2 regions of the Streptomyces sp. NPDC044044 genome follow, and region 1 is predicted to be linked to the other one. Evidence: riboswitches for the same ligand, from Rfam matches in the RefSeq annotation. Region 1 holds a riboswitch; the other holds the start of a gene.
What was found. Region 1 has a riboswitch for cyclic di-AMP ahead of AC07AG_RS22025 (transglycosylase family protein). Riboswitches for the same ligand answer to the same signal wherever they lie in the genome.
Positions count from the first base shown of each region.

Region 2: another riboswitch for cyclic di-AMP. It lies ahead of AC07AG_RS11595 (C40 family peptidase); the one in region 1 lies ahead of AC07AG_RS22025 (transglycosylase family protein).

Region 1 covers NZ_JBWKFG010000005.1:597,686-612,447, forward strand. The annotation lists gene AC07AG_RS21970 (MOSC domain-containing protein) at 1-172, shown strand, start outside; gene AC07AG_RS21975 (HNH endonuclease family protein) at 169-894, shown strand; gene AC07AG_RS21980 (N-acetyltransferase) at 1,014-1,757, shown strand; gene AC07AG_RS21985 (hypothetical protein) at 1,791-2,576, opposite strand; gene AC07AG_RS21990 (N-6 DNA methylase) at 2,774-4,876, shown strand; gene AC07AG_RS21995 (hypothetical protein) at 5,061-5,627, shown strand; gene AC07AG_RS22000 (protein kinase domain-containing protein) at 5,654-7,189, shown strand; gene AC07AG_RS22005 (SurA N-terminal domain-containing protein) at 7,322-7,987, shown strand; gene AC07AG_RS22010 (nucleoside triphosphate pyrophosphohydrolase) at 8,045-9,025, shown strand; gene AC07AG_RS22015 (cytochrome P450 family protein) at 9,171-10,547, shown strand; gene AC07AG_RS22020 (transglycosylase family protein) at 10,684-11,676, shown strand; cyclic di-AMP (ydaO/yuaA leader) riboswitch at 11,858-12,049, shown strand; gene AC07AG_RS22025 (transglycosylase family protein) at 12,053-12,763, shown strand; gene eno (phosphopyruvate hydratase) at 13,052-14,338, shown strand; gene AC07AG_RS22035 (FtsB family cell division protein) at 14,429-14,762, shown strand, end outside.
Region 2 covers NZ_JBWKFG010000003.1:132,870-147,631, forward strand. The annotation lists gene guaA (glutamine-hydrolyzing GMP synthase) at 1-161, shown strand, start outside; gene AC07AG_RS11540 (pyridoxamine 5'-phosphate oxidase family protein) at 236-715, opposite strand; gene AC07AG_RS11545 (class II aldolase/adducin family protein) at 927-1,712, shown strand; gene AC07AG_RS11550 (hypothetical protein) at 1,870-3,135, shown strand; gene AC07AG_RS11555 (DoxX family protein) at 3,268-3,792, shown strand; gene AC07AG_RS11560 (hypothetical protein) at 3,859-4,146, opposite strand; gene AC07AG_RS11565 (PspC domain-containing protein) at 4,133-5,470, opposite strand; gene AC07AG_RS11570 (ATP-binding protein) at 5,654-6,943, shown strand; gene AC07AG_RS11575 (LuxR C-terminal-related transcriptional regulator) at 6,940-7,776, shown strand; gene AC07AG_RS11580 (hypothetical protein) at 7,826-8,458, opposite strand; gene AC07AG_RS11585 (C40 family peptidase) at 8,577-9,620, opposite strand; gene AC07AG_RS11590 (hypothetical protein) at 9,941-10,294, shown strand; gene AC07AG_RS11595 (C40 family peptidase) at 10,387-11,589, opposite strand; cyclic di-AMP (ydaO/yuaA leader) riboswitch at 11,598-11,754, opposite strand; gene AC07AG_RS11600 (ATP-dependent DNA helicase) at 11,998-14,562, shown strand; gene AC07AG_RS11605 (M23 family metallopeptidase) at 14,648-14,762, opposite strand, start outside.

The DNA of each region.
Region 1 (14,762 bases):
CACCGAGCGCATCGGTCGCTGCGTCATGACCAACCAGGCCCAGCGCGGCCTTCCGGCGGACAGCCGCATCCTGAAGACGCTCACCGCGTCGCGCGGCAGGTGCATCGGCGTGTACGCGGACGTCGTGACGCCCGGCGCGCTCGCACTCGGGGCAGAGGTGGCCGTCCAGTGAACCGTCGTACCGGCGGAGTCCGGGCCGCGCTGCTGCTCGCGCTCCTCGTCACAGGATCCGTCACCGGCTGCACGCCGCAGGAGGAGGACAGCGGTTCCTCCGGGCCCGACGCCAAGGCGGGACCCGCGCTGGCCGCCGTCGACGCGCTCACCGTCAAGGGCCGCGCGCCCAAGACGGGTTACGACCGCGACCGGTTCGGCAGCCCCTGGGCCGACACGGACTCGAACGGCTGCGGCACCCGCGACGACATCCTCAAGCGCGACCTGGAGGACGTGAAGTACCGCGACGGGGACTGCGAAGTGGCCTCCGGGTCGCTCTCGCCCGACCCCTACACCGGCAAGGACGTCTCGTTCGTGCGCGGCCGCAGCCAGGTCGACATCGACCACCTCGTGGCTCTCTCGGACGCCTGGCAGAAGGGCGCAGGCAAGTGGGAGCCGAGCAAGCGCATCGCCTTCGCCAACGACCCGCTCAATCTGCTCGCGGTCGACGCGGGCCCCAACCGCGGCAAGGGCGACGGCGACACGGCCACCTGGCTGCCGCCGGACAAGGGCTACCGGTGCGCTTACGTGGCCCGGCAGGTGGCGGTGAAGAAGAAGTACGGGGTGTGGGTGACGGGCGCCGAGCGGGACGCCATGAAGCGGGTCCTGACGGGCTGCCCGCAGGAGAAGCTGCCGACCGGGGGCGGCCCGACGGCGGCGCCCGGACGGTTCCACGCGCGCTGACCGGCCGTCCACGTTCGTGCGCCCGCCACGCGCTCGTACGCACGTGGTCGTACGCCTATGCGCTCGTGCGTGCGAAAAATGGCTTAACAGGCGGGGCCCGGCCCGCTAGCGTCCCGGACATGGACCTGAAGATCACGACGCTGGCCGAGCGGCCCGAACTCGCCGGGCCGCTCTGGGCGATGGACGACACCTGGCCGGAGTTCATCGGCAACGACCCCATCGCGTGGTCGCTGATCGGGCGGATCGTCAAGGAGTTCGCCGATTACGTCCTGGTCGCCACGGACGAGCGGGGCACGGTCGTCGCCAAGGCGTTCAGCGTGCCGTTCGCGCTGCACGCCGACGGGCGCGGTGAGCTGCCGGACGGCGGCTGGGACCAGGTCATGCTGTGGGCGTTCTCGGACCTGCGGCACGGCAGGAAGCCCGACACGGTGAGCGCGATCGAGATCACCGTGGAGAAGTCCTTCCTCGGGCAGGGAGTGTCCGGGCGGATGCTCGCCGCGATGCGCGAGAACGCACGCGCGCGTGGCTTCGCGGAAGTCGTCGCTCCGGTGCGCCCGAACGCCAAGCACCTCGAACCGGCCGCGCTGATCGACACGTACGCACAGCGCAAGCGGGACGACGGTCTTCCCGCCGACCCGTGGCTGCGGGTGCACGTGCGTGCGGGCGGCACCATCGCGAAGGTGGCGCACGCATCGATGACGGTGTCCGGATCCACCGCGCAGTGGCGGGCGTGGACGGGCCTCCCGTTCGACACGGCGGGTCCCGTCGAGGTGCCGGGGGCGCTGGTGCCGGTGCACTGCGAGCCGGAGCGGGGCTACGCGGTGTACGTGGAGCCGAACGTGTGGGTGCGGCACGTGCTGTGAGCCCGTGCCGCACGCCGCGTGCGGTCCGGCGGTTCAGCCCGCGAGCTTGTCGATGTCCACGACGTCGCCGGTGGGCGGCGTCGCGTCGACCGGCTTGTCGAAGTCGCTGAACGCCAGGGTCTCCGGGGTCTTCGCGGTCTCGTTCACGACCTTCAGCAGATACGGCTCGCCCTCCGTGGCGACGTAGAGGGTGTACCGGTCGGCGCCGTCGCTCTCGGTGAGCGTAAGGGCCGGTGTGCCGTCGACGGTGGCCGGCTTCCCCCTGCGGGCGGCGGAGTTGACGTCCTTGAACTCGCCGAGCAGGACGTCCAGGTCGCAGAACGAGGCGATGTCCTTCGCGTCGGCCCCGGTCGCGGCCGTCTTGACCCACTTGCCCGCGAGCATGTCCACGGCGGCCTGGGTGTCGGCCGCGGGCTCGCCCTTGCCCTGGGCGCGCAGGAACTCCTCGTCGTACTTCATGTAGACCGTGCTCGCGGTCGTGATGAGGTCGAGCGAACCCTCCCCGCCCATCCCCATCGTGCCCGCGCACCGGCCCTTGGTGTCGAAGGCCATGTCCAGCTCGATGGTGCCTGCCTCGTCCGGGACGCGGCCCTTCACCTTGAGGGACGAGGCGTCGGTCGTCGCCTTCACGGCCTTGTCGACGATGTCGGGCCCGGACAGGCCGGGGAACGGTCCCGCCTCTTTCTTCGGTGCCTTGTTCGCTGTCTTCTCCTTGGCGGTGCCCGACCCGCCGGAGCCGGCGGATTCGGTGCCGCAGGCGCTCAGGCCGACGGCCGCCGAAGCGGCCAGGCAGACAGCGGCAAGAGTGGTACGTCGCATGAAGATCCCCCCACGGGAACTTGGAAGTGCTGCCGATATCTCAGCAGAGGCTGTGAACCGAGTCAACACGAGCCGTGTTGGCCGTAGGGTTAACACCCGTGAAGGGGGTGGTTGTGCGTGGATGGGTATGATCGGCGCCACAGCGCCGCGGTGGGCACGTTCGCGGTGGGGGCAGCGGGACCGAGGGGAGCCAGTCGGTGCGGGACAACGCGACAGAGGTGACCGCCGCCGGGATCGCCCGGCTCGCCGGCGTCGGCCGGGCGGCCGTCAGCAACTGGCGCCGCCGCCACCCCGACTTCCCCAAGCCCGTCGGCGGCACCGAGACCAGCCCCTCCTTCGCGCTCGCGGAGGTCGAGGAGTGGCTGCGCGCCCAGGGCAAGCTGGGAAAGCTGGGCGAAGTACCGCTCAAGGAGCGCGTCTGGCAGCACCTCGCCGGCCACCCCGCGGGCCCGGTCACCGCCCTCCTGCACGCGGGCTGCGCCCTGCTCCTCGTACGCGACCGGCACCCGGACTGGCTCACGATCAGCGCGGTGTCGGACGAGCGGATGGCCGAGCTGCTCCCGGCGGCCCTCGACGACGTGGTCGCCCCGCGGTTCGGCGGGGGAGCGGGTGGAGCGCGGCAGGCCGTGCCCGTCCCGGACGCCGGGCAGCTCCTGCCCTCCGTCCCCCTCCTGCGCGGCGTGGCCGAGCTCGCGTCCGAGCTGGGCGCCCGGCAGACGTACGAGTTCCTGATCGGTCGGCACATCGACGCCAACCCCCGGCAGTACACGCTCACTCCGGCAGGACCCGCCGACCTGATGGCCGCGCTCGCCGGGCCCGCGCCGACCGTGCTCGACCCGGCCTGCGGCACCGGCGCCCTGCTGCGCGCCGTCACCCCGCGCCCCGACCAGCGCCTCCACGGCCAGGACAGCGCCCCCGAACTCGCCGCCCTCACGGCCCTTCGCCTGGCCCTGCACTCCGACGCCACCGTGCGCGCCGCCGCCGCCGACACCCTGCGCGCGGATGCCTTCGGGGAGACGCGGGCCGACGCCGTGCTCTGCCACCCGCCGTTCAATGAACGCAACTGGGGGCACGACGAACTCGCCTACGACCCCCGCTGGGAGTACGGCTTCCCGGCCCGTACGGAGTCCGAACTCGCCTGGGTCCAGCACGCGCTGGCCCGGCTCAGGGACGGCGGCACCGCCGTTCTGCTGATGCCGCCGGCCGCCGCGTCCCGCCGCTCGGGGCGCCGGGTCCGTGCCGATCTGCTGCGCCGCGGCGCCCTGCGTGCCGTGATCGCGCTGCCCGCGGGCGCCGCGCCCCCGTACAACATCCCGCTGCACGTATGGGTCCTGAAGAGGCCGGTGCCCGGCGCGCAGGCCTCGCCCGAGCTGCTCCTGGTCGAGACGGCGGGGCTCGCCGCGGCCGACGGCAGGGACCGGCAGGCGTGGCGCCCCGTGCAGGACGCCGTGGTGGATGTCTGGCGGCGCTTCGACCGGCACGGCACGGCCGACGGACAGCCGGGGCTCGCGCGCTGCGTGCCGGTGCTCGAACTCCTCGACGACGAGGTCGACCTGGCCCCGGCCAGACGCCTTCCGCCACCGGCCACGGGCGGCGGGGCGGCGGAGCTCGCGGCCGTGCGTGAACGGCTCGGGGACGCCGTGCGCCGGACGGCCGACCTCGTGCCGCCGCTCATCAAGGAGGGCGACGCGGCCCACTGGCCGGTGACCACGGTGGGTGAACTCGCCCGCGCGGGTGCGCTGTCGCTGCGGACGGCTCCGGTGTCCGGCGCCGCGGCGCCCGGCGTCACACGACTCCTCACCGAGCACGACGTGCTGGCCGGAACGGCGCCCTCCGGCTCGGTCGACCCGCTGCAGGAGTCGGCCGCGCCCCAGGAGAGTGCCGTCGGCGAAACGGCGGACTCAGTGGTGACCCGGCCCGGCGACGTCGTCGTCCCGCTCTCCGGCGGCGGAAGTGCCGCCCGCGTCATCGACGAGGCCACGGCGGGCGCCGCGCTCGGCCGGGGACTCACCCTCCTGCGCCCCGATCCGGCCGCCCTGGACCCGTGGTTCCTCGCCGGGTTCCTGCGCGGCACCGCCAACAACCGCCAGGCGAGCAGCTACGCGTCCACCGCCGCCCGGCTCGACGTCCGCCGCATCCGTCTGCCGCGGCTGCCCCTGGAGGGACAGCGCGGCTACGGAGAGCGGTTCCGCGCGCTCGCCGCCTTCGAGGACACGCTGCGTCTCGCGGGCAGGCTGGGCGAGCAGTTGGTGCGCGGACTGCACGACGGACTGACGGACGGCACGCTTCCGCCGGAGTGACACGACCGGGTTCCACCGGGGGCCGCGATCAGGACGTGACCAGTACGGCAACGGTTCGGTACAACCCGGGACCGCTTCTCCTTGTCGGCCTATACGCTCGAATCCGCACTCGTTCGTATGTCGACCCTCGGCCGCGCGTTCCCCCCAGGCGAACGCGCGGCCGCATCAGGCACCAGGAGCAGCCATGCACGGCCACGGCTACGCGCCGCAGCAACCGCCGCCGACCTCCGGCGGCACGCATGTGACGCTGCGCGTGATGTTCGTGGTGCTCGCCGTCGTGACGTGCGGCCTGCTCGCCTGGGCGCCGATGCTGCGGCTCGCGATCGTGACGCGCAAGTCGTACGACTGGGTCCTGTTCGGGCTCGTGACCGCGCTCGACGTGACGGCGCTCGTGCTCGTCGGCATCGACCCGGGCGAGGACGAGTTCCAGGGGCCCGGCAACGCGGGCATGGTGGTCCTCCTGAGCACGCTGGTGGCGGCCATCGCCTACTACCTGTTCGCGGACATACGGCACTTCAGCCGCTTCCGGCAGCCGCAGTACACGGGCTACGCAGGTCCGCAGCCCACCTACGGCTATCCCCAGCAGCAGGGACCCGCCCCCGTCCACCTCCAGCCCACGCAGCTGCACCAGCCGCCCGTCCAGCAGACGCCGCCCCCGCCCACGCGCCCCGCACCGGCCCGCATCCACCAAGTACAGGCAGAGCTCGACGAGCTCAGTGACTACCTGCGCAAGCAGGAAGGCGGCAACTGACCGTGTCACCGGGGACGGGCGGCCGTGTGGTCGCCGGGCGCTACGAACTCTCCACGCTCATCGGCCAGGGCGGCATGGGCCAGGTCTGGACGGCGTACGATCAGCGCCTCGACCGCCGCGTCGCGGTCAAGCTCCTGCGCCCCGACCGGGTCGCGGGCGCCGAGGCCGAGGAGCTGCGCCGCCGCTTCGTGCGCGAGTGCCGCGTCACCGCACAGGTCGACCACCCGGGCCTCGTCACCGTCCACGACGCGGGCACGGAGGGCGAGGACCTCTACCTCGTCATGCAGTACGTCGACGGGGCGGACCTCGGCGACCACCTCGCCGAGCACGACCCCTACCCCTGGCAGTGGGCCGTCGCGATCGCCGCGCAGCTGTGCGCCGTGCTCTCCGCGGTGCACGCCGTGCCGATCGTGCACCGCGACCTCAAGCCGCGGAACGTGATGGTCAAGCAGGACGGCACGGTCTCCATCCTCGACCTGGGCATCGCCTCGGTCATGGACACCGACACCACCCGCCTCACGCACACCGGTTCACCCATCGGCAGCCCCGCCTACATGGCGCCCGAGCAGGCGATGGGCGGCGCGGTAGGCCCGTACACCGACCTCTACGCCCTGGGTGTCCTCCTCCACGAACTCCTCAGCGGAGACGTGCCGTTCTCCGGCTCCACCGCGCTCGGCGTCCTGCACCGCCACCTCTACGAACCGCCGCTCCCGGTCCGCCGCCTGCGCGCCGAGGTCCCCGAGGCCCTCGAAGCCCTGGTGCTCAGGCTCCTCGCCAAGGACCCCCAGCACCGGCACGCGAGCGCCCAGGAGGTCTACGAGGAACTGGCCCCTCTCCTCCCCGCGCGCGGCATCCCCACCGGCGGCCCGCTCGACCCCACCCGCCCCTTCCTGCGCCCGCACGCGCCGTGGCCCGACCGCGCGGCGACACCGGCGCCGACCCCCGCCATCCAGCCGGACAGGCCCGACAAGGGCCAGGTGCCCGGCGGCCCCGGCAGCCAGACGGACGTCGTCCGCGCGGTCGACGAGGTCAAGCGGCTCCTGGGCGAGGGCCGCATCACCCAGGCCGTGGACATCCTCGGCTCGATCCTGCCCGCGGCCGCCGCCAAGCACGGCGAGCACTCCCCGGTGGTCCGCTCCCTGCGCAAGCAGTACGCGGCGACGCTCATGGACGACGGCCAGTACCGCCGCGCCCTGCCCGAACTGCGCCGCCTCGCCGACGAGCGCGCGGCCGAGTCCGGCCAGGCCGACCCGCACTCCCTCCAGTTCCGCTACGAGGCCGCGCAGTGCCTGGAACAGCTCGGCGAACCGGCGGCGGCCCTCGCGGAGTACCGAGCACTCCTGCCGTACTACGAAAACCGCTACGCCTCCGACGACCGCGAACGCCCCCTCGAAATCCGCCGCCGCATCGGCCACTTGCTCCTCGCGCTCGGCGACCGCGCGGCGGCGCACGACACGCTGGCGCGGCTGCTCATGGACGCCGAGCGGATGCACGGCGTGGGGCACCCGTTCCCGGCCGAGATCCGGCGTACGTTGCAGTGGCTAGGACAAGTGCGCGGTTAGTGAGGGCCAAGGGTGCCCCAACTCCACCCGAATCGTTGGTCGAATGGGTGGCCGAGAGACCGGCCACTGCCTAACATCGATCACCGCAAGACTTTGTGCACCGCCGCACAATCTCTCGACCGGGAGGCTCACTTGCACCGCCGCCGTCGCACCGCGCTCACCCTCTCCGCCGCCGCGATCGCCGCGGCCCCCCTCCTGACCGCCTGCGGCGCCGAAGCCCACCCGGGCGCCGCGGCCGTCGTGGGGAACGACCGGATCACGGTCTCGCAGCTCGAGGGCCGGGTGAACGAGGTGCGGGACGCGCAGCGCGCCGCGATCCCGGACGAGCAGCAGTACGAGCAGGCCATCGCCAAGACCGGCGGCCTCACCCGCAGCACGCTGCACACGATGGTCCTGGACAAGGTCCTCCACCAGGCCGCGACGGACGCGGGGGTCGAGGTGTCGCGCCGCGACATCCAGACGATGAGAGCGGGCCTCGAACAGCAGGCGGGCGGCAAGAAGGCCCTCGAACAGGGCTGGCTGCAGCAGTACAGCGTCGCCCCCTCCCGCCTGGAGGACAGCCTCCGTACGGAGATCGAGGCCCAGAAGCTGGCGAAGGTCCTCGGCGCGGACATGAACGCCCCGGAGGGCCAGGCCATCTTCTGGAAGGCACTCTCCAAGGCCTCCAAGAAGCTGGACGTCGACCTGAACCCGCGGTACGGCACGTGGGACGTGGACAAGAGCAAGCGCGCGGACTCGAAGACGCCGTGGGTGCGTGAGGTGTCCGGGGACGGCGCCGCGCAGCCCAAGCAGGCGTAGGGGAGCCCGAACAGGAGCAGGGAGAGGGCTGTCAGCGCTGTGGGTTACGTTCGACGGGTGAACGAAACCACGCCCCCGGCCGACGCCCCCGGCCGCGTCATCCTCCTCACCACCAGCCACCGGGTGGCCCCCGGCCTGCTCTCCTGGCCCGCGTGGCAGGCCCTGCACGGGGCCGACGAAGTCCTGTGCGCCGACGCCACGCACCCCCAGCTGCCGTATCTGCGCGAGGCCGGTGTGCGCGTGGACCAGGCGTCGCCCACGGCCCAGGAACTGGTGGCGGCGTGCGCGGGCGACCGCACGGTCCTGGTCATCGCCACGGCCGAGGGCGACCGCGCCCTGACGGACGGCCTGGCGAGGCTCGCGGGCTCGGGCCGCGTGTCGATGCCGGACCTGGAACTGCTCCCCGCTTCGTACGACCTGCCGGGCGCGCGGCTCCTTGACCTGGTCCAGGTCATGGACCAGATCCGGGGCGAGTGCCCCTGGTCATCGCAGCAGACGCACAAGGGCCTGGCGAAGTACGCGATCGAGGAGGCGTACGAACTGGTCGAGGCGATCGAGGAGGGCGACAGGGAGGAGCTCCGTGAGGAGCTGGGCGACGTCCTGCTCCAGGTGGTCTTCCACGCGCGGATCGCCGAGGACGACGAGGAGTCCCCCTTCTCCGTGGACGACGTGGCGGGCACGATCGTCGAGAAGCTGATCCACCGCCACCCGCACGTCTTCGGCGACGACTCGGCGGACACTCCCGAGGACGTGAAGGCGCACTGGCTGCGCACCAAGGCGGAGGAGAAGCAGCGCTCCTCCCTGACAGAGGGAATCCCCCTGGGCCAACCGAGCCTGGCCCTGGCGGCAAAGCTGGCTTCCCGGGTACGGACGGCGGGCCTTGAGGTGCCCCTGCCCGCGGGTGAGGGAATCGGCTACGAACTCCTCGCGCTGGCCCTGCGCGCGGAGACAGAGGGGACCGACCCGGAGGCGGCGCTGCGGGGCGCGGCGCGGGCTTATCGGGATGCGGTGCTGGCGGCGGAGGGCTCTGGGGCTTAGCCGGGGGCTTCAGGTATTTCAGCCCGTCCGGCGTTTGAGGACGAACTCGGCGGAGCCGGTGATGAGGGCACGCAAGGCTTCGGAGCGGCCTGATGCCGTCCGGGCCCGGGGGAAGAAGCCCGCCGACCCCGGATACGGTCAACCCATGCAAGACCAGCCGCCCACCCCCGCAGAGGGACCCCCCACAGCCTGCCCCGCGGGGGCAACCCCGCCCGAGGCCCAGGGGCCAGACCCCGCAGGGGCCACCCCGCCCGAGGCCCAGGGGCCAGAACTCTTCTCGTGGGAGTTCGCCACCGACCCCTACCCCGCCTACGCCTGGCTCCGCGAGCACGCCCCCGTGCGCAAGACCCGGCTGCCCAGTGGCGTGGAGGCCTGGCTGGTCACCCGGTACGTCGACGCCAAGCAGGCGCTCGCCGACCAGCGGCTCAGCAAGAACCCCGCCCATCACGGCGAGCCCGCGCACGCGAAGAGCAAGACCGGCATCCCGGGCGAACGCAGCGCGAACCTGATGACGCACCTGCTCAACATCGACCCGCCGGACCACACCCGCCTGCGCCGCCTCGTCTCCAAGGCCTTCACGCCCCGCCGTATCGCCGAATTCGCGCCCCGCGTGCAGGAGTTGACCGACCGGCTCATCGACCAGTTCGCGGAGAAGGGGGAAGCCGACCTCATCCACGACTTCGCCTTCCCGCTCCCCATCTACGCGATCTGCGACCTGCTCGGCGTGCCCCGCGAGGACCAGGACGACTTCCGTGACTGGGCGGGGATGATGATCCGCCACGGCGGAGGGCCCAGGGGCGGGGTCGCCCGGTCCGTGAAGAAGATGCGCGGTTACCTCGCCGAGCTGATCCACCGCAAGCGCCTCGAACCCGGAGACGACCTCATCTCCGGACTCATCCGCGCCTCGGACCACGGCGAGCACCTCACCGAGAACGAGGCCGCCGCGATGGCCTTCATCCTTCTCTTCGCCGGGTTCGAGACCACCGTCAATCTCATCGGCAACGGCACCTACGCCCTCCTCACCCACCCCGAGCAGCGTGAGCGGCTCCAGAACTCCCTCAGGGACGGCGACACCGGCCTCCTGGAGACCGGCCTTGAGGAACTCCTCCGCTTCGACGGTCCCGTCGAACTCGCCACGTGGCGGTTCGCCACCGAGCCGCTGACCATCGGAGGCGAGGAGATCGCCGCAGGCGACCCCGTCCTCGTCGTCCTCGCCGCCGCCGATCGTGACCCCGAACGCTTCGACCGGCCGGACACGCTCGACCTCTCCCGCCGCGACAACCAACACCTCGGCTACGGCCATGGCATTCATTACTGTCTCGGCGCACCGCTCGCCCGGCTCGAAGGGCAGGCCGCCCTCGCGACTCTTCTGCGGCGCCTCCCTGACCTGCGACTCGCGGCGGAACCTGGTGATTTGAGATGGCGCGGCGGGCTCATCATGCGCGGACTCCGCACGCTGCCCGTGGAGTTCACACCCGCACAGCAGAGCAAAGATTCGACCCCGGAAACGACGTTTAGCTGACGGACCGTCAAGACTGTGACTTTCACGTGATCTCCGCTGCATCGACTTGTGACAAGCGTTCGACTGCCGCTACGTTCACCGACGACTCGGCATCCCGTGTCGCAGTCGTCGCTCCAGTCACGCGAAAGGCAACCGCATGCTCTCCGGCAATGGTCGTCACCGACGCCCCCGCCAGGCCCCGGCCCTGATCGTCGCGGCAGGAGTCGCAGGATCGGCCATCGCCATCCCGCTGCTCGGCGCCACCAGTGCGAGCGCGGCGGACACCGCCACGTGGGACAAGCTCGCGGAGTGCGAGAGCGGCGGCTCCTGGAGCGCGGACGCCGGCAACGGCTACTACGGAGGGCTCCAGTTCTCGCAGCAGGTCTGGGAGGACTACGGCGGCCTCGACTTCGCGCCGAGCGCCGATCAGGCCAGCCGTTCGCAGCAGATCTCCGTCGCCGAGAAGGTCCTCGACGACCAGGGGACCAGCGCCTGGCCCAGCTGCGCGCCGATCGCCGGTCTCACCCAGGACGGCGCCGCCGCCGACGTCGACCCCGGCGCCCCGATCACCACGGTGCCGTCGGACGAGCCGTCGGAGTCGACCGAGCCCGGTGACGGTGAGTCGGGCGAGTCGGGCGAGTCGAGTGCGTCGCCGAGCGAGTCGGCCGACTCCTCGGACAGCGCCAAGTCTTCGGACAAGCCCTCGGAGAAGCCTTCCGAGAAGCCCGGCGCCGACGACGAGGCGCGAGACAAGAATCACGACGAGTCGGGTGAGCCGGGCAAGTCGGGTGAGACGGATGAGTCCGGCGACTCGGGCAAGTCCGGGCAGAACGACGAGGCTTCGCCCGCCCCCACGTCCCCGGCCGGTGGGGGCGAAGGCCGTCACCGCGGCGGCAGCGCGGACGACAAGGCCTCCGACGGCACCGCTCGCGAGGGTTCGGGCCGGCACGCGTCCCGTGGCGACGAGCGTCAGAAGGACGGCTCCGACGGGACGTACACGGTCCGGTCCGGAGACAGCCTCTGGGGCATCGCGGACGACCTCGACGTGAAGGGCGGGTGGGCCGAGCTGTACGAGGAGAACGAGAAGTCGGTCGGCTCCGACCCCGATCTCATCCTTCCCGGTCAGAGCCTCGATTTGGGCGAAAAGTAGGGGTAGTTGGCGAGTCGCTTTGCGCTTGATGTCCCAATTGGCGCAAGTGAGAGATGGGTCTCAGAAGCCCTGATCGTCTTTGAGTTTCGGCCGATCGCATGTCTACGGTCGTGACCGCTCGCCACAGCGGGCCCCGCCGGTCGGTACGCCGAGTCCTGCCAACGGCCGTTCGGGAACAGTCGTCGCGCAAGCGCCGTAGGCAGGAGCGGGGGAACCAAGGTTTCCGCCGGGCCCGGCCGTTCAGCATCGCGAGAGCGATGCGGAGAGACGGACGGGAACGGCTAGGGGTTAAGCCGCGCTCAGGAAGCGCGGCCGGGCAACTTCATCGGCCCGAACCCGACAGCTCACCTCGCAGGCGTCGGTGAGGGGATCACTCATGCTGTTTTCCAGCAAGGGCAAGCACCGCCGCCCGTCCAAGGCCACCCGTGTCGCCACGCTCGCCGGCGTCACCGGTGTAGCGGTCGCCGCCCCGCTGATGGCGGCCGGCTCGGCCTCCGCCGCGACCAACTCCGAGTGGGACGCCGTCGCCCAGTGCGAGTCCGGCGGCAACTGGTCCATCAACACCGGCAACGGCTACACGGGCGGACTGCAGTTCTCGTCCTCCACCTGGGCCGCGTACGGCGGCACGAAGTACGCGCCCACCGCCGACAAGGCCTCCAAGGCCCAGCAGATCGAGATAGGCGAGAAGGTCCTCGCGGGCCAGGGCAAGGGTGCCTGGCCGAGCTGCGGCGTCGGCCTCTCGGGTGCGTCCAACGAGGGTGGCGGTGCGCAGGAGAGCGCCCCGCAGCAGACCCAGGAGCAGCCGAAGAGCCAGCCCAGCACCCAGACCGAGCAGCCGCAGCAGGCCGCTCCGAAGGCCGAGGCCCCGGCCCCGAAGACCGAGTCCAAGAAGACCGTCGAGACCCCGACCGGCAAGACGGTCAAGAAGGGCGACGGCGAGTACAAGGTCAAGAAGGGTGACACCCTCTCCAAGATCGCCGAGGCGAAGGACGTCAAGGGCGGCTGGCACAAGGTGTACAAGCTCAACGGCGACATCATCGACAACGCCGACATGATCTACCCGGGCCAGCAGCTGCACCTCAGCTAGTTCTGGCGGGGCGCCTCGCGGGGCTTGCTTCTCTGCAGGCGCGTCGTCGTTGCTCGCGCAGTTCCCCGCGCCCCTTCGGGGCACGGGTCCACCCCGTCCCGGTGCGCGTATCCCCCGTACGCACCGGGGCGGGGTTCTTTTTGTCCGCACCGCTTTGTTCCGTTCGGAAACTTTTTGCTCTCGGTTTGTCCACAGGACGGTCGCTCGGCTGGCTGTTGCCCGGGAGCCGGTTAGGCTCGTGTCCGCGAGGCCAACGCCCCGCGTACCCGCGTCACATCCCAGAAGGAGATGCTCGTGCCGTCCATCGACGTCGTCGTAGCCCGGGAAATCCTGGACTCCCGAGGCAACCCCACGGTCGAGGTCGAGGTCGGCCTCGACGACGGCAGCACGGGTCGTGCCGCCGTTCCGTCCGGTGCTTCCACCGGTGCTTTCGAGGCCATCGAACTCCGTGACGGTGACCCCAACCGTTACCAGGGCAAGGGCGTGGAGAAGGCCGTCCTCGCCGTCATCGAGCAGATCGGCCCGGAGCTCGTCGGGTACGACGCGACCGAGCAGCGCCTGATCGACCAGGCGATGTTCGACCTCGACGCCACCGACAACAAGGGCTCGCTCGGCGCCAACGCCATCCTCGGCGTCTCGCTCGCCGTCGCGCACGCCGCGTCGGAGGCCTCCGACCTCCCGCTCTTCCGCTACCTCGGCGGCCCGAACGCGCACCTGCTGCCCGTTCCGATGATGAACATCCTGAACGGCGGGTCGCACGCCGACTCGAACGTCGACATCCAGGAGTTCATGATCGCGCCGATCGGCGCCGAGTCGTTCTCCGAGGCCCTGCGCTGGGGCACCGAGGTCTACCACACGCTGAAGAAGGTCCTGAAGGACAAGGGCCTCTCCACCGGCCTGGGCGACGAGGGCGGCTTCGCCCCGAACCTGGACTCCAACCGCGCCGCGCTCGACCTCATCCTCGAGGCCATCAAGCAGGCCGGTTACGTCCCCGGCGAGCAGGTCGCGCTCGCGCTCGACGTCGCCGCGTCCGAGTTCTACAAGGACGGCAAGTACGAGTTCGAGGGCAAGTCCCGCTCGGCCGCCGAGATGACCGAGTACTACGAGGAGCTCGTCGCCTCGTACCCGCTCGTCTCCATCGAGGACCCGCTGTTCGAGGACGACTGGGCCGGCTGGAACGTCATCACCGAGAAGCTCGGCGAGAAGGTCCAGCTCGTGGGTGACGACCTGTTCGTCACCAACCCGGAGCGCCTGGCCCGTGGCATCGAGGAGAAGTCGGCCAACGCCCTTCTGGTGAAGGTCAACCAGATCGGTTCGCTGACCGAGACGCTCGACGCGGTCGAGATGGCCCAGCGCAGCGGCTTCAAGTGCATGATGTCGCACCGCTCCGGTGAGACCGAGGACGTCACCATCGCCGACCTCGCCGTCGCCACCAACTGCGGCCAGATCAAGACCGGCGCCCCGGCCCGCTCCGAGCGTGTCGCCAAGTACAACCAGCTGCTCCGCATCGAGGAGATCCTCGACGACGCGGCCGTCTACGCCGGTCGCAGCGCCTTCCCGCGCTTCAAGGGCTGAGCCGTAGCCACGCTGTAGTTACGTACGTCCCCGTACTCGGTCCCGTACCGTGTGCGGGGACGTACGCGCGTGTGAACGGGAGGCGGGGACATGGCCGTGAAGGACCGGGACCGGTTCTCCACCGCGACCAGGCTGCGGCTGCTCGGCGAACAGACCGCGGAGCGCGTCTACCGCTCCCAGACCAAGCGTCAGGCCCGCCGCTCCCGGCTCACGGGACGCGCCGCGCTCCTGGCGCTCGTGCTCTGCTCGCTGGTCGTCGCGCTCGCCTACCCGATAAGGCAGTACGTCTCCCAGCGCGCGGAGATCGCCGATCAGCGCAAGGAGCAGGCCGAGCGCCGCGAGAACGTCGAGAAGCTGCGGGACGAGAAGGCCCGCTGGCGGGACGACGAGTACGCGGAGCAGCGCGTCCGGGACCGGCTGCACT
Region 2 (14,762 bases), on a different contig from region 1:
GGCCCGTCTCGTCCGAGGACGCCATGACGGCCGACTGGACGCGCATGCCGTACGACGTCCTCGCGAAGATCTCCACGCGCATCACGAACGAGGTCGCCGACGTGAACCGCGTCGTCCTCGACGTGACGAGCAAGCCGCCGGGCACCATCGAGTGGGAGTAGTCCTCCCGGCGGGAGCCGTCCCGCAGCGCTGATACGGCGCCGTCCACCGAGGTGGGCGGCGCCGTTCGCGTACGTCAGGTCCGCCTGGTCGTCCGCGCCGGCGCCCCCGGCTTCCACAGCTGCACCGCCAGATACTTCTCGTCCTCGATGTACGTGCGGACCACCTCCGTCAGCTCCGTGCGGAAGAGGTGGAACGCGTCCGGGTCCGGCGGGTTCACGTCTCCCGTGTACCGCGCGATGAGCTCGGGGTCCTCGGCCTTGACCGCCCGCCCGGAGATCCGGATGTCGCCGCCGGCCATCTCCGTGCCCGGCCCCGGGTTCGCCTGGAGCGAGAAGCGCGGATCGCGGAGCAGGTCGAGCGCTTTCATCGAGTTCGGCATCATGCCGAGCCACAACTCCCCGTACAGGAAGCGGACTTCGAGCCCGGTCGTGCGTGGTGATCCGTCCTTGCGGAGTGTGGCGAGGGTGTGGTGCGTGAACAGGCCGAACCGCTCCTCGGCGGTCCGCGCGAAGGCGGGTTCTGCTGCGCTGAAGGCTGCCCAGTTCGTCGTCATACGGCGAGTGTCCCGCCGATACCCGACATCTACTGTCCGGCATGACGCGCCGACCCCTGTCCGGCATGACGCGCCGACCCCTGTCCGGCATGACGGGCCGACCTCTGTCCGGCATCGCGCCCCGATTGCGCACTCTCTTCACAGGGCACCCCTGTCTTCCTGCGCTGACCGGCGGTAACTTCCGCTCCGTACAGCCAGGGATGGAGGACACATGCAGGCGCCCACACCGATACCCGTCGAGCGGTTGCAGTTCGCGATGCCGCCGGTGCACGACTCGTTGGCGGAGGAACGGCGTTACCGCAAGGAACGGCTCGCCGGGGCGCTGCGGATCTTCGGACGGCTCGGATACGAGGACGGGGTGTCCGGGCACATCACGGCGCGGGACCCGGAGCACGAGGACTGTTTCTGGGTGAACCCCTTCGGGATGCCCTTCAAGCACATCACCGTGGGCGATCTGGTCCTCGCCAACGCGGAGGGGCAGGTCGTCGAGGGGCGCCACCACGTCAATCAGGCCGCCTTCACCGTCCACGCGCAGGCGCACCTGGCGCGGCCAGACGTCGTCGCCGTCGCGCACTGCCACTCGCTGCACGGCCGCGCCCTGTCCACACTCGGCGAACTCCTGGACCCGATCACGCAGGAGTCCTGCGCCTTCTACGAGAGCCACGCGCTGTACGACGGCTACACGGGCGTCGTCGTGGACTCGGACGAGGGCCGGCGGATCGCCGCCGCGCTCGGCGATCACAAGGCCGTCATCCTGCGCAACCACGGGCTGCTCACCGTCGGCGACTCCGTCGACGCCGCCGCCTGGTGGTTCCTCACGATGGAGCGCTCCTGCCAGGTCCAGCTGAGCGCGCGGGCCGCGGGCAGGCCGATCCTCATCGGCCACAAGCAGGCGGTGGCGACGCGCGAGCAGCTCGGCAGCGACCTCGTCGCGTGGATCAACTACCAGTCCCTGTGGCAGGACATCAGCCGCAGCGAACCGGACCTGCTCGCCTGAGCCGTTGACCTCGGACGTCAACACGGGCGCGGCGCGTTCACCCTCGCTGACCTGACCCGGGGAACCCGATCGCCTTCCAGTACGGCACAATCCCCTTTCATCGCAAGGAAGTTCACGTTTCGGTGCTCGAACGAGGGCGGGGAAGGCGGCGTACGCGGTGGCGGTGCAGGAGGCGCGGCAGGGCGCACACGGGGGCGGCTGCACATGCGGCGACTGCCCGCACGGTGCGCGCGAGGGGCATCGGCGTGCCGTGGCCGCATTCCTCGCCAAGCGCGACGAGCTGGCGGTGGGGCAGGGGCTGCCCCCGGCGGTCGCCCACTCGACGGGCGCTTCGCGGCAGTGGGTGTCGGACGAGCTGACCCAGTCCGCGCGCGACGTCGCCGAACGAGGCCGGGCCGAGGGCCAGGCCTGGCTCGGCCTGCTGTGGCGGCGCACCGCGGGTGTCGTCTGGGTGGCTGTGGGCGTCCTGCTCCTGGTCCAGGCGCTCACCGCGATCGGCACCGGGTGGACCCTCGCCCGCACCGCCGGAGTACTCGCGGCCGTGGTCGTCGGCGGTCTGCTGACCGGCGCCGGATATGTGCACCGGGCGCGCGGCGGGATCCTCGCGCCGTTGATCGGCGAGGACAACCGCCTCTCCACCTCCCGCGCGGTGGCCGCCTGTTGGGTCCTGCTCGTCGTCTTCGCCGTGCTCGTCCTGGTGGGCGAGCTCGCCGGGGCGTCCGGGCACCGCGAGCGGGACGAGCTGATCGCCGGGCTCGACCTCGCCCGTGCCGCGGGCGCCGTGACCGTCCTCGCCGTGGTCTGCGGGGTCGCCGTGCTCGTCCGCCGCGTGGTGGGCCTGCGCGTCCTTGGCCAGCGGCTGCAGAAGGTGCCCGCCGACCGCCCCCGGGCCGCCGACCTGCTCACCGACGACGCGGGCCGCGGCAGCTTCGCGGACGCGCAGTACGTCCTGGTCAGCGCCGTCGCCATGATCTTCGCCGCCGTGCGCCTCGCGCGCCGTCCCGAGCAGCTGCCCGACCTGCCGTGGGGGCTTGCCCTCCTCGTCCTGGTGTCGGCGGCCACATACCTCGCGGGCAAGTACGCCGAGGGCGGCCGGCCCGTGATCCTCTCCGTGGTGCGTGCCCGCGAGGCGGGCGACCTCGACGCCCCCATCCGCACGGGCGACGACATCGAGATCCGCGGCGCCGGATTCGTGCCCCCGGGCGCGCAGACCGCCGATCGCCTCGCCCGTATGGTCGTTCGCATCGGAACCGTGCACGTCCATGTGCCGCTCGTCCCCGTGCCGGGCGGTTTCACCAACCCGGCCGACGCGGCCCTGACCGTCCCCGTCCCGGTGGACGTGGAGCCGGGGCGGGTCGACGTCCAGGTGATCACGGCCGCGGGCGTGGAGACGAACCGCTGCACGATCGACGTCACGGACTGAGCACCTCGGCTCTGCGCCGGGCCGGTCCTCGCGAATTCGATGCAAGCCACTGAGCAGGCCCCCCTGTTCGTACGTATCGTCAGATGACGGGTCCATGGGCGAAGCGGGTCAACGGGAGAGGCGGCGAGAGCGATGGCTCACGGCATGCGTACCGACAGCCACACCAGCTACGTCAGAAGCAGCGGCTGGCGGGAGAGCGCTTCCCGATACGCCCTGCTCCCGCTCCGGGTCTTCCTCGGTGTCACCTTCATCTACGCGGGCCTGGACAAGCTCACCGACAGCGCCTTCATGTCGGCCAGTGGCGCTGGCTCCATCGGCGAGATGATGGAAGGCGTCCGCGACATCTCCGCCATCCCGGCCCTCGTCGACCTCTCCCTCAAGAGCCCGGTCGGCTTCGGCTACGCCATCGCCATCGGTGAACTGGCCGTCGGCATCGGCACCCTCGTGGGCCTCTTCGCCCGGATCGCCGCGCTCGGCGGTGCGCTGATCTCGCTCAGCCTCTGGCTGACCGTGAGCTGGTCCACCGAGCCCTACTACTACGGCAACGACCTGGCCTATCTGATGGCCTGGCTCCCGCTGATCCTCGCGGGCGCCTCCATCTTCTCGCTCGACGCGATGCTCGCGGCCCGACGCAAGTACGGGTCGGGGCTCGGCTGAGCCGCGGGCCGGGCTGGGCAGGCAGGGCAGGGCCAGGCTGGACCGGGCTGGGCCGGGCTGGGTCGGCTAGGCGTCCCTGGAGCCGTCGACCGGGCGGTCGGCTATCCGGTCCGCTGTGCTGTCCGTCGTCCGGCCCGAGGTGCGGTCCGCCGTGCGGGCGGTGGGCCGGCCGCGTATCCCGTAGGACACGGCTGCCGCCGCGCCGCCGAGCAGCAGACCCGCCAGCATGAGCGGGAACGCCACGAACCACGGTGTGTCCCAGATACCGCCCGCGTCACCCGCGTAGGCGATGGCCGCCATCAGCAGGAACAGACCGAGGACCAGCTTGCCGGGATGGAACTCATGACGTAGCACGGGTCACCTCCACCTGTCCGATGCCCACCTCGACGTGCAGCTCCAGCGTGCCGCCGTCCTTGCTTCCCGCAGGCGGGTTCAGCGTCACCGTCTTCTCCTTGCCCGGAGCGATGTCCACGTCCCCCTTGCGGTCCTCCGGCAACTGGATGTCGCCGATGCCCACTTCCACGTCCAGCTCCACCGTGCTGTTCTTCGGCACGATCACCTTCATCTGCCCGGCCCCCACCTCGGCACTGGTGCTCAGCGTCTCGCCCTTGCCTGGACCGGCCCGGGTCAGGTCGAGCGTGCCGAGGCCAGTCCCCAGTTCATACCGAGGCTCGACCTGTTCCGCCGCGGCCGGTTTCCACTCCGTCTCCGCCCAGGTGGTGCTGATGTCTTTGGGCAGTGCGGCCGAGCCCGCGAGCAGCCCCGCCGTGATCACCGCGAGCACGATCGAGCCCACGCCGGTGCGCCCGAGGAAGGCGCTGAGAGCGATACCGATGCCGAACACGGCCAGGGCGAGGGCGAGGCCGGTCTGCAGGCTGGTGCCGAGCGGCTGCTCCTCCCACGTGAGGCCGGTGCCCAGACCGCCCGCGAGCAGCGCTCCCAGAAAGACGAAGCCGCCGATCCAGCGCGGACCGCGCTGCTTGGGCCGGGGCGCCACCGCGGGCTCCCGCGGACGTATCCGCCCGTGCGGGGGGTCCGGCTGATACTGGACGGCCACTCCCTCGGGCCCCCAGAAATAGCCCGAGATCCCGTCGTGCGTGCCGTCCTTGACGATCGGATCCCGCCACCACGAAGGCGCACCGGCCACCGGAGGCGCCTTCGCCTCGGGCGGGGCGTCCGCCACGGCCTGGGCCGCCACCGGATCGGGGTCGGTCGTGCCGCGCTGCTGCGACCAGTACCCCGCGCCCGCGAGGAGCAGGGCGAGGACGGCCGCGAAGGTGAGCGCCCCGCCGTTGTTCAGCAAGGAGAGGAAGACGCCGCAGCCGACGAGCGCGAAGAGCACGGCCGTCAGGGCCTGGCCGTCCACACGGCCGGAGAGGAGCCTGCGCGCCTCGTTCTCCTCCTCGTCCTCGAAGGGGACGAAAAGCCACACGAAGCCGTAAAAGACAAGACCGAGCCCGCTGGTGACGGAGAGGAGCGCGAGCCCGATCCGGAAGATCACCGGATCCATGTCGCAGTGCTGCCCGAGACCCGCGCACACGCCGCCCAGCTTCTTGTGCCGGCGGTCGCGGCGGAAGGCCCGCACGACCATCGGCCCGCCCGGCTTCTGCGCCGTGGCGGTGAGAGGATCGCGCGGCGCGGCCTGCGGGCCCGTCCCGGCGGGCTGCTCGTCTGTCATGTGTCCATGGTGACGGGCCGGAGGCCACCGCGGCAGTCGGGACAACCCTGGCCGAACCCTGAGATCGCCCCTGACACGCCCCTGCCCCGGCCTCCGCACCCCTGCGTCCGGGGCGGAGATCAGGGACGTCTCGGGGGTCAACCCTGATGCCCGCGCCCGCGTACGCGTGTGAATATCGGAGACATGCCGGAAGCCGCAGCAGTATCCATCGAAGACGAGCGGCCGCTGCGAAAGCTCTACCGCAGCGGTGACGGCCGTTGGCTCGGCGGGGTCGCGCGCGGCCTCGCCGGTCACCTCGGTCTGCCCGTCGTCTGGGTGCGGCTGATCTTCGTCGGCCTGTCCATGGCGGACGGGTTGGGCGCGCTGCTGTACGCGGCGTTCTGGTTCTTCGTGCCGCTGGGCGTCGGCGGGGTCGACGCCCAGCGGCCGCCTTCCGCCGTGACCACCGAGACGGCACCTGACGGACGCCGCAGACTCGTGGCCCGCAAGCCGGACAAGGGCCAGCTCGTCGCGCTGCTCGCGATGGTCGTCGTCGCCATGGTCTTCGTCGGCAATGTGGATCTGGGCAGCTCGACCAAGGCCTATATCTTCCCGACGCTGCTCGTCGCCGCCGGTGTCGCGCTCGTCTGGCGGCAGGCCGACAACGCCCGCCGGGCCCGCTGGATGGCCGTCGGCCGCCGCAGGCGCACCCTGACCATCGCCCGCGCGGGGGCCGGAGTGCTGCTCGTCGGCGCCGGTGTCAGCGGCATCGTCGTGCTGCAGGGCTCCACCTCGCACCTCAGCTCCGTGCTGCAGGCCGCGCTCGCCGTCCTCGTCGGCGTCGCGCTGCTCGCCGGCCCCTATCTCGTGCGCATGATGCAGGACCTCTCCGAGGAGCGGCTGATGAGGATCCGCGCGCAGGAGCGGGCGGAGGTCGCCGCCCATGTGCACGACTCGGTCCTGCACACCCTGACCCTGATCCAGCGCAACGCCGAGAACGCCTCAGAGGTGCGCCGCCTGGCCCGCGCCCAGGAGCGAGACCTGCGCCAATGGCTCTACAAACCGGAGGGCACGGGCAAGGACGAGGCGGACGAGCCCGACACCCTCGCCGAAGCGGTCCGGCGCAATGCCGCGGAGGTGGAGGACAAGCACGGAGTGCCCATCGAGGTCGTCATAGTCGGCGACTGCCCGCTCGACGACCGGCTGACCGCGCAGATGCAGGCCGCGCGGGAAGCAATGGTGAACGCCGCCAAGTACGGTGGCGAGGGCGGTGCGGTGCAGGTCTTCGCCGAAGTCGAGGGGGAGACGGTGTTCGTCTCCGTCCGCGACCGTGGCCCCGGCTTCGATCTGGATTCCGTGCCGGACGACCGCATGGGCGTACGAGAATCGATCATCGGCCGTATGCAGCGCAACGGCGGCACGGCGCGGCTGCGCGCGGTGCCGGGGGGCGGCACGGAAGTCGAGCTGGAGATGGAGAGGACGGCGACGACATGAGCGACGCGAGTGAGCCCGTGGGGCCCAGGGGTGGATCAGAGGGGGCGGCCGAGCCGTCCGCGGCCGAACCGGACACGGCGGTCGAGGCCGGGGCGACCGGATCGGCTCAGCCCGCCGACGCGGCCGACGCGGCAGATTCAGCCGGTGCTGCCGTCGGCGGTGACCAGGAGAGCCGCCGCGCGCGCGTCGTCCTCGTCGACGACCACCGGATGTTCCGTACAGGCGTCCAGGCGGAGATCGGCAGGACCACGATCACTGGTGTCGAGGTCGTCGGCGAGGCCGCGGACGTCGACCAGGCGGTCACGGTCATCACCACGACGCGCCCCGAGGTCGTGCTCCTCGACGTGCACCTCCCGGGCGGCGGCGGGGTCGAAGTGCTGCGCCGCTGCGCGCCGTTGATGTCCGATGCCGAGCGCCCCGTGCGGTTCCTCGCGCTGTCCGTCTCGGACGCCGCCGAGGACGTCATCGGAGTCATCCGTGGCGGTGCCCGCGGCTATGTCACCAAGACCATCACCGGTACCGACCTGGTCGACTCCATCTTCCGCGTGCAGGACGGCGACGCGGTGTTCTCGCCTCGCCTCGCCGGGTTCGTCCTCGACGCCTTCGCGTCGACCGACGCGCCCCCGGTGGACGAGGACCTGGACCGCCTCACGCAGCGCGAGCGCGAGGTGCTGCGGCTCATCGCGCGGGGGTATGCGTACAAGGAGATCGCCAAGCAACTCTTCATCTCCGTGAAGACGGTCGAGTCGCATGTGTCGGCGGTGCTGAGGAAGCTCCAGCTGTCCAACCGGCACGAGCTGACGCGGTGGGCGACGGCGCGTCGGCTGGTCTGACGGTCGGGCCGGTCCCGGCTCAGTGGTGCGCCGGCGGCCGGGCCCTGGCTCAGCGGTGCGCGTTGTTCGTCACCGGGCCCAACTTCCGTATCGCCCAGCGGTAGTGGCCCACTGCCTTGGTGGCGCCGATGAGGCCCGTCAGCCACAGGATGAGGCCCGTGCCCATGCCGAGTACGACGTCGCCGTACGAGTCCCGTCCCGGCTCGGCGTAGGCGGCGGCCGCGAAGGACGCCCACAGGCCGAGCGCGCACACGAGGAGGGACGAGAGGAGCCAGCAGAGGCTGAGGCCGGGGGAGCGGAGGGCGGAGTCCGATGCCGGGTGGCTGTCCAGCGCAAGCCAGCTGTCGGTGAGTTCGCGGGCCTTGCGGTCGTTGCGAATGCCGACGACCACGCCGAACACGCAGGGGGCGATGGCCCCGAGGCCGAGGACCGCGCAGAGCGGGCCCATGACGATGGCCGTCGGATCGTGGTCCTCGATCATCTCGAGCGGCACCGTCAGAAGCGCCCAGCCGATGACGCAGCCGAGCCCGAACAGCCAGAGCAGCAGGATCCGGTGCAGCCCCAGGCTCCGCCTGCGCAGTTCATCGAGCGCCATGCCGCGGTCGTGCAGGAGCGCGTTCCGGTCCGGCCAGGTGCGCAGATAGGCAGGCGGCGGGGGCGGCGGCAGCGTACGGCGGGGCATGCCCCTGACAGTACCTGCGGGCCCGCGCGGCTCTTCAACCCGCCCGCGCGGCCCTTCACCGCACCAGTGCGGTCCTCCACTGCACCAGTGCGGTCCTCCACCGCACCCGCGTGACCCATCACGCCACCCGCGCCGCCCCCGCGAAGGGCATCTGGCTGATCGGCGCGAGGCGTACTGGTGCGCTCGGGTTCGGGGCGTGGATCATCTGGCCGTTGCCCACGTAGAGGCCGACGTGGCTGATGCCCTGGTAGAAGAAGACCAGGTCGCCGGGCTGGAGTTGGGAGCGCGGGATCCGCTCGCCCGCGGCGATCTGCGCGTACGTCGTGCGCGGCAGGTCGACCCCCGCCGACCGGTAGGCGGCCTGGGTGAGCCCGGAGCAGTCGAACGCGTCGGGGCCGGTGGCTCCCCACACGTACGGGCTGCCGAGCGCCTTGTGCGCGTACGCGACGGCCGCTGCGGCACGGGAGTTGGGAGCCTTGGCTGTACCGCCCGAGGCGCCGTCGCGGGCCTCCGTGCGGGACGCCCTGTCCTCGCCCGTGAGCTTCGCGCGCTGGTCGCCGGTGAGCTGCGACAGGAGCCGCTTGGCCGTGTCCAGCTTTCCGTTGACCGTCTTCTTGTGCTTCTTCAGCTCCGCCTGGCGCGACTTGAGGTGCGCGAGGGTGTCGTCGGCCTCGGTGTGCAGCTGGTCGATCCCCTGCAGCTGCTTCCGCACGCCGGTGACGGCCGCGGCCTGGCGGCTGTCCGCCCGGTCGGCGAGCGCGGCGCGCTCGAGGTACTGGTCGGGGTCGGAGGAGAGCGCGAGCTGGACGGCCGGGTCGATGCCGCCGCTGCGGTACTGCGCCGCGGCGATCGAACCGAGGCCCTCGCGCGCCGAGTTGAGCTTCTGCGTCTTGCGGGCCGCCTCGTCGCGCAGCTCGCCCAGCGACTTCTCGGCGCTCTCGGCCTTCTCCTTGGCGCCGTTGTACTTCTCGGTGGCGATCTCCGCCTCGCGGTAGAGCGCGTCGACCTTGGACTTCACCTCGGCCGGGCTGAGCCGCGGGTCGGCGTGTCCCGTTCCGTCGAAGGCGGTGGCTGTTGCGGCCCCGGCGAGGGCGATGGTGGCGGCGGTGCGGGCCGTATGGCCACTGAGCGAGCGCTGTTTGGGCTTGCGGTGCGCTGCCACGAAGGGGGCTCCTTAAGGTTCCGGCGGCGGCCCGCACAGGGGGAGCGGACCGCCGCCGGATTCTCGGCGGTGGTGTCCGACTGCCGCCCCTGGTCCGGGCGGCGGTGGGGAGCCGGGCACCTGACGAAGGACGCTAAACCTGGGCGTCACGGGTTGGTGACGGAATGCGTGCAACTGACGGAAGTGTTATGGAAGGTGACCGTATGTGACTGCGTCATTCGTCAGACCGCACGTCCTTCGCGTATGCGTGTGACCGATGCGGCGCTTGTGGCCCACCTGGCTACGGAGTGGTGATAAGGCCCCGGCTAGGCTCCGGAACCATGGACGTTCTCACCCATCTCTTCGTCGGCCTGCACATCATCGGCATCGCCTCCCTCCTGGGCGGCTTCCTCACTCAGATGAAGCAGATGGGCCAGGGCACGGCCCGCTTCAACCCGGCGATGCTGCACGGCGCGCTGACGATGCTCGTCACGGGCGTCATCCTGGTGGGCCTCAACCAGGCGGACGACAACCCGGTCAACAACGTCAAGATCGGCATCAAGATGGCCGTGCTGATCGTGATCCTCGCGCTCGTCTATGTGAAACGGGATGAGGAGAAGGTGGACAAGGGGATGTTCGGCGCCGTCGGGCTGCTGACCGTCGCGAACATCTTCATCGCGGTGCTGTGGACCTGAGCCGACCCGCAGAAGCACGGAAAACGGCCCTCCACGCGCGCGTGGAGGGCCGTTTTCTCGTGTGTGGCGTCTTGCGGCGTCTCGAATGACGGTTACGCGGGCCGCACCACGCTGTGGATCGGCATGTAGTAGATCGACTCGACGCGGACGTTCGCGCCCGGCTTCGGGGCGTGGATCATCTTGCCGTCGCCGATGTAGATCCCTACGTGGCTGATGTCGTCGTAGAAGAAGACCAGGTCACCCGGCTTTGCGTCGGCGGTCTTCACGGTCGTGCCGACCTTCACCTGGTCCCACGTAGTACGCGGCAGGGAGATCCCCGCGGCCTTCCACGCGTCCTGGGTGAGCCCGGAGCAGTCGTAGGAGTCGGGGCCGGTGGCGCCCCACACGTACGGCTTGCCGATCTGCGCCTCCGCGAAGTTGATGACCTTCGCGGCCTTCGTCGCGTAACCGCTGTCCGTGTCGCCGGAGCCGGAGCCGGAGCCGGAACCCGTGCCGGAGCCGGTGCCGGTGCCGGAGTCCGGGGTCTCCTTGTTCTCCTCGCGCTCCTTCGCCGCGGCCTCTTCCGCCGCCTTGCGCTTGGCCTCCGCCTCGGCCTCCTGCTTGCGGGCCAGCTCGGCGGCCTTGCGCTTGGCCTCTTCTTCCTTCTTCTTCTCGATCGCCGCGAGCCGCGCCTTCTCCTCGGCGGTCAGCTCCGAGAGCATCGTGCGCGCCTGGCCCAGCTTCTTCTGGACGGTCTGCTTGCTCGTCCTGAGGTCGTCCCGCGAGTCGCTCAGCGTCTCCAGGCTCTTGGTGGCCTTGGCGCGCTGCTTCGTCGCCGAGGCCTGCTCGGTCTGGTAGTCGTCGACCGCCTTCTTCTGGCGCGCGGTCAGCCGGTCCGACAGGTGATTCTGGTCGAAGTACCCCTGCGGGTCGTCGGCGAGCATCATTGTGGCGGTCTCGGAGACGGCGCCGGTGCGGTACTGGGCGGCGGCGAACGCGCCCAGCTCCTGGCGGGCCTCGTTCAGCTTGTCGGCGCGCTTGGCCACGTCGTCGAGAAGGGTGTCGACCTTCTTGCGCTGCTTGTCGGTGCGCTCCTTGGCCGAGTTGTACTTCTGCGTGGCCACGCCCGCCTGGTGGTAGAGGTCGTCGACCTTTTTCTGGACCTCTTCGAGGCTGGGCTTCTGCGGCGCGGACGGTGCGGCTTGCGCGCTCTGTGACAGGAGGGCCACGGAGGTGAGGGCCGCCGTCGTGATGCCGAGGGCGGGAGTGGCGCGTAGGCCGGCAATGCGGGTCCGCGGCTTGCGGTGCGACGCCAAGGGAGGCGACTCCTTCCGTAGACCGCCTACCGGGTTAGCTGTCGGGTTCGGGCGGATGGTTCCGGAAGGTTGCCCTACAGTCCCGTACTTCGTACGGGACCGATTCACCCCAAGTTCATCGTGGGTCCCCGGCTCCGAGGAGATCGAACTCGGCGGAGGCCACCCGTTCCCGGCGGGGTTCGCCGGTGGGAGTACGAGCGGCCTGCGGAGCACGCTAGCCAACTCGTGTGGTCCGTGTGAAGGTTGATGTTCGATATGCCCGATACATTTTCGTTACTTTACGAAGCTCTTGACGCGGGCACGCCGTGCCATGGCGGAGCGTGACCGTCCGCGCTCGGGGCGTAGGTGCAGTGACGTGGCCGGAACCCGGGGCGGGTTGTCAGTGGGGCCGCCTAGACTCGGGAGGCGATGAGCAGCCTCTTTGATGACAGCTTCCTGGCGGACCTCAAGCCCTCGCGGGCTTCGGAGGAAGAGCACCCGCCGCCGCCCGAGGACAGTGCCCCGGAATCCATTCCGGATGATCTGTTCGACGGGAAGTTCGACGCGCCCGCGCCCCGGGACGCGCACTATCGCGGAGGTGCCCCGCGCCCCGTGCTCGACCCGGCGGCCCTGCTCGACGGACTGAACGAGAACCAGCGCGCGGCCGTCGTGCACGCGGACACCCCGCTGCTCATCGTCGCGGGCGCGGGCTCGGGCAAGACCCGGGTCCTCACGCACCGCATCGCGTATCTCCTGGCCGAGCGGCACGTGCACCCGGGGCAGATCCTGGCGATCACGTTCACGAACAAGGCCGCGGGCGAGATGAAGGAGCGCGTCGAGCAGCTCGTCGGGCCGCGGGCCAACGCGATGTGGGTGTCGACCTTCCACAGCGCGTGCGTGCGGATACTGCGCCGCGAGTCGAAGACGATCGGCTTCACCTCATCCTTCTCGATCTACGACGCCGCCGACTCCAAGCGCCTGATGGCACTGGTCTGCCGCGACCTGGACATCGACCCGAAGAAGTTCCCGCCGAAGTCCTTCAGTGCCAAGATCTCGAACCTGAAGAACGAGCTGATCGACGAGGAGACCTTCGCCGGTCAGGCCGCCGACGGCTTCGAGCGGACCCTCGCCCAGGCGTACGCGATGTACCAGTCGCGCCTGCGCGAGGCGAACGCCCTCGACTTCGACGACCTGATCATGACGACGGTCAACATGTTCCGCGCGTTCCCGGACGTCGCCGAGCACTACCGCCGCCGCTTCCGGCACGTGATGGTCGACGAGTACCAGGACACGAACCACGCCCAGTACGCCCTGGTGCGCGAGCTGGTGGGCCCCTCCGGGGGCGAGGGTGACGACCCCGCCGAGCTGTGCGTCGTGGGTGACGCGGACCAGTCGATCTACGCCTTCCGCGGCGCCACGATCCGCAACATCCTCCAGTTCGAGGAGGACTACCCGAACGCGACGACGATCCTCCTGGAGCAGAACTACCGCTCCACGCAGACGATCCTGACCGCCGCCAACGCCGTCATCGAGCGCAACGAAAGCCGCCGCCCCAAGAACCTGTGGACCAACGCGGGCGCGGGCGCGGGCATCACCGGCTATGTGGCCGACACCGAGCACGACGAGGCGCAGTTCGTCGCCGACGAGATCGACCGGCTCACCGACGCGGGCGACGCGAAGGCGGGCGACGTCGCGATCTTCTACCGGACGAACGCGCAGTCCCGTGTCTTCGAAGAGATCTTCATCCGCGTCGGCCTGCCGTACAAGGTCGTCGGCGGCGTCCGCTTCTACGAGCGCAAGGAGGTCCGGGACGTCCTCGCGTATCTGCGCGTGCTCGCCAACCCCGAGGACTCCGTCCCCCTGCGGCGCATTCTCAACGTACCCAAGAGGGGCATCGGCGACCGCGCGGAGGCGATGATCGACGCGCTCTCGCAGCGCGAGAAGATCTCCTTCCCGCAGGCCCTGAAGCGTGTCGACGAGGCGTACGGAATGGCCGCGCGCTCGGCGAACGCCGTCAAGCGGTTCAACGTGCTGATGGAGGAGCTGCGGACCATCGTCGAGTCCGGCGCGGGCCCCGCCGTCGTCCTGGAGGCCGTGCTCGAACGGACCGGGTATCTCGCCGAGTTGCAGGCCTCGACCGACCCGCAGGACGAGACCCGCATCGAGAACCTCCAGGAACTCGCCGCCGTGGCCCTGGAGTTCGAGCACGACAACGGCGAAGCCGCCCAATCCAGCGAAGCCGCGCAATCCGGTGAAGGCGGCGAAGGACAAGGAGAAGGACAAGGCGAAGGGGACGCGGAAGGAGGCGGGGACGACGCGGGCGCGGGCACAGGCGTGTCGGGCACGCTCTCCAAGTTCCTGGAGCGGGTCGCGCTCGTCGCCGACTCGGACCAGATCCCCGACGAGGAGGACGACGGCTCCGGAGTCATCACGCTGATGACCCTGCACACCGCCAAGGGCCTCGAGTTCCCGGTCGTCTTCCTGACCGGCATGGAGGACGGCGTCTTCCCGCACATGCGCTCACTCGGCCAGGTCAAGGAGCTGGAGGAGGAGCGCCGCCTCGCGTACGTGGGCATCACGCGCGCGCGTGAGCGGCTCTATCTGACGCGGTCCTCGATGCGCAGCGCCTGGGGACAGCCTTCGTACAACCCGCCGTCGCGCTTCCTGGAGGAGATCCCGGAGGCCCACCTGGACTGGAAGCGGAAGGGTTCGGTCGGCGCACCGGCATCCTCCGGGCCCGCGGCCGGAATCGCCTCCTCCTTGTCGTCGTCGCGCTCGCGCACCGGGGGAGCGCAGGGCTTCGCCACGCGCCGTGCCACGGAGAAGCCGGTGGTCGCGCTCGCGATCGGGGACAGGGTCACGCACGACCAGTTCGGCCTCGGGACCGTGGTCGGGGTGAAGGGCACGGGCGCGAACGCGGAGGCGACGGTGGACTTCGGAGAGCCCAAGCCGAAGCGGCTGCTGCTGCGGTACGCGCCGGTGGAGAAGCTGTAACGCCGGGAGCGGCGGCCTGAGTTACGCCAGGTCGCCGCGGGCGGTGCCTTGGACTACGCCGGGTCGCCGCGGGCGGTGCCTTGAACTACGTCGGGTCGAGGCCGTGGCTGCGCAGCCACGGCAGCGGGTCGATCGCCGAGCCGCCGCCGGGGCGCACCTCGAAGTGCAGGTGCGGTCCCGTGGAGTTGCCGGAGTTACCG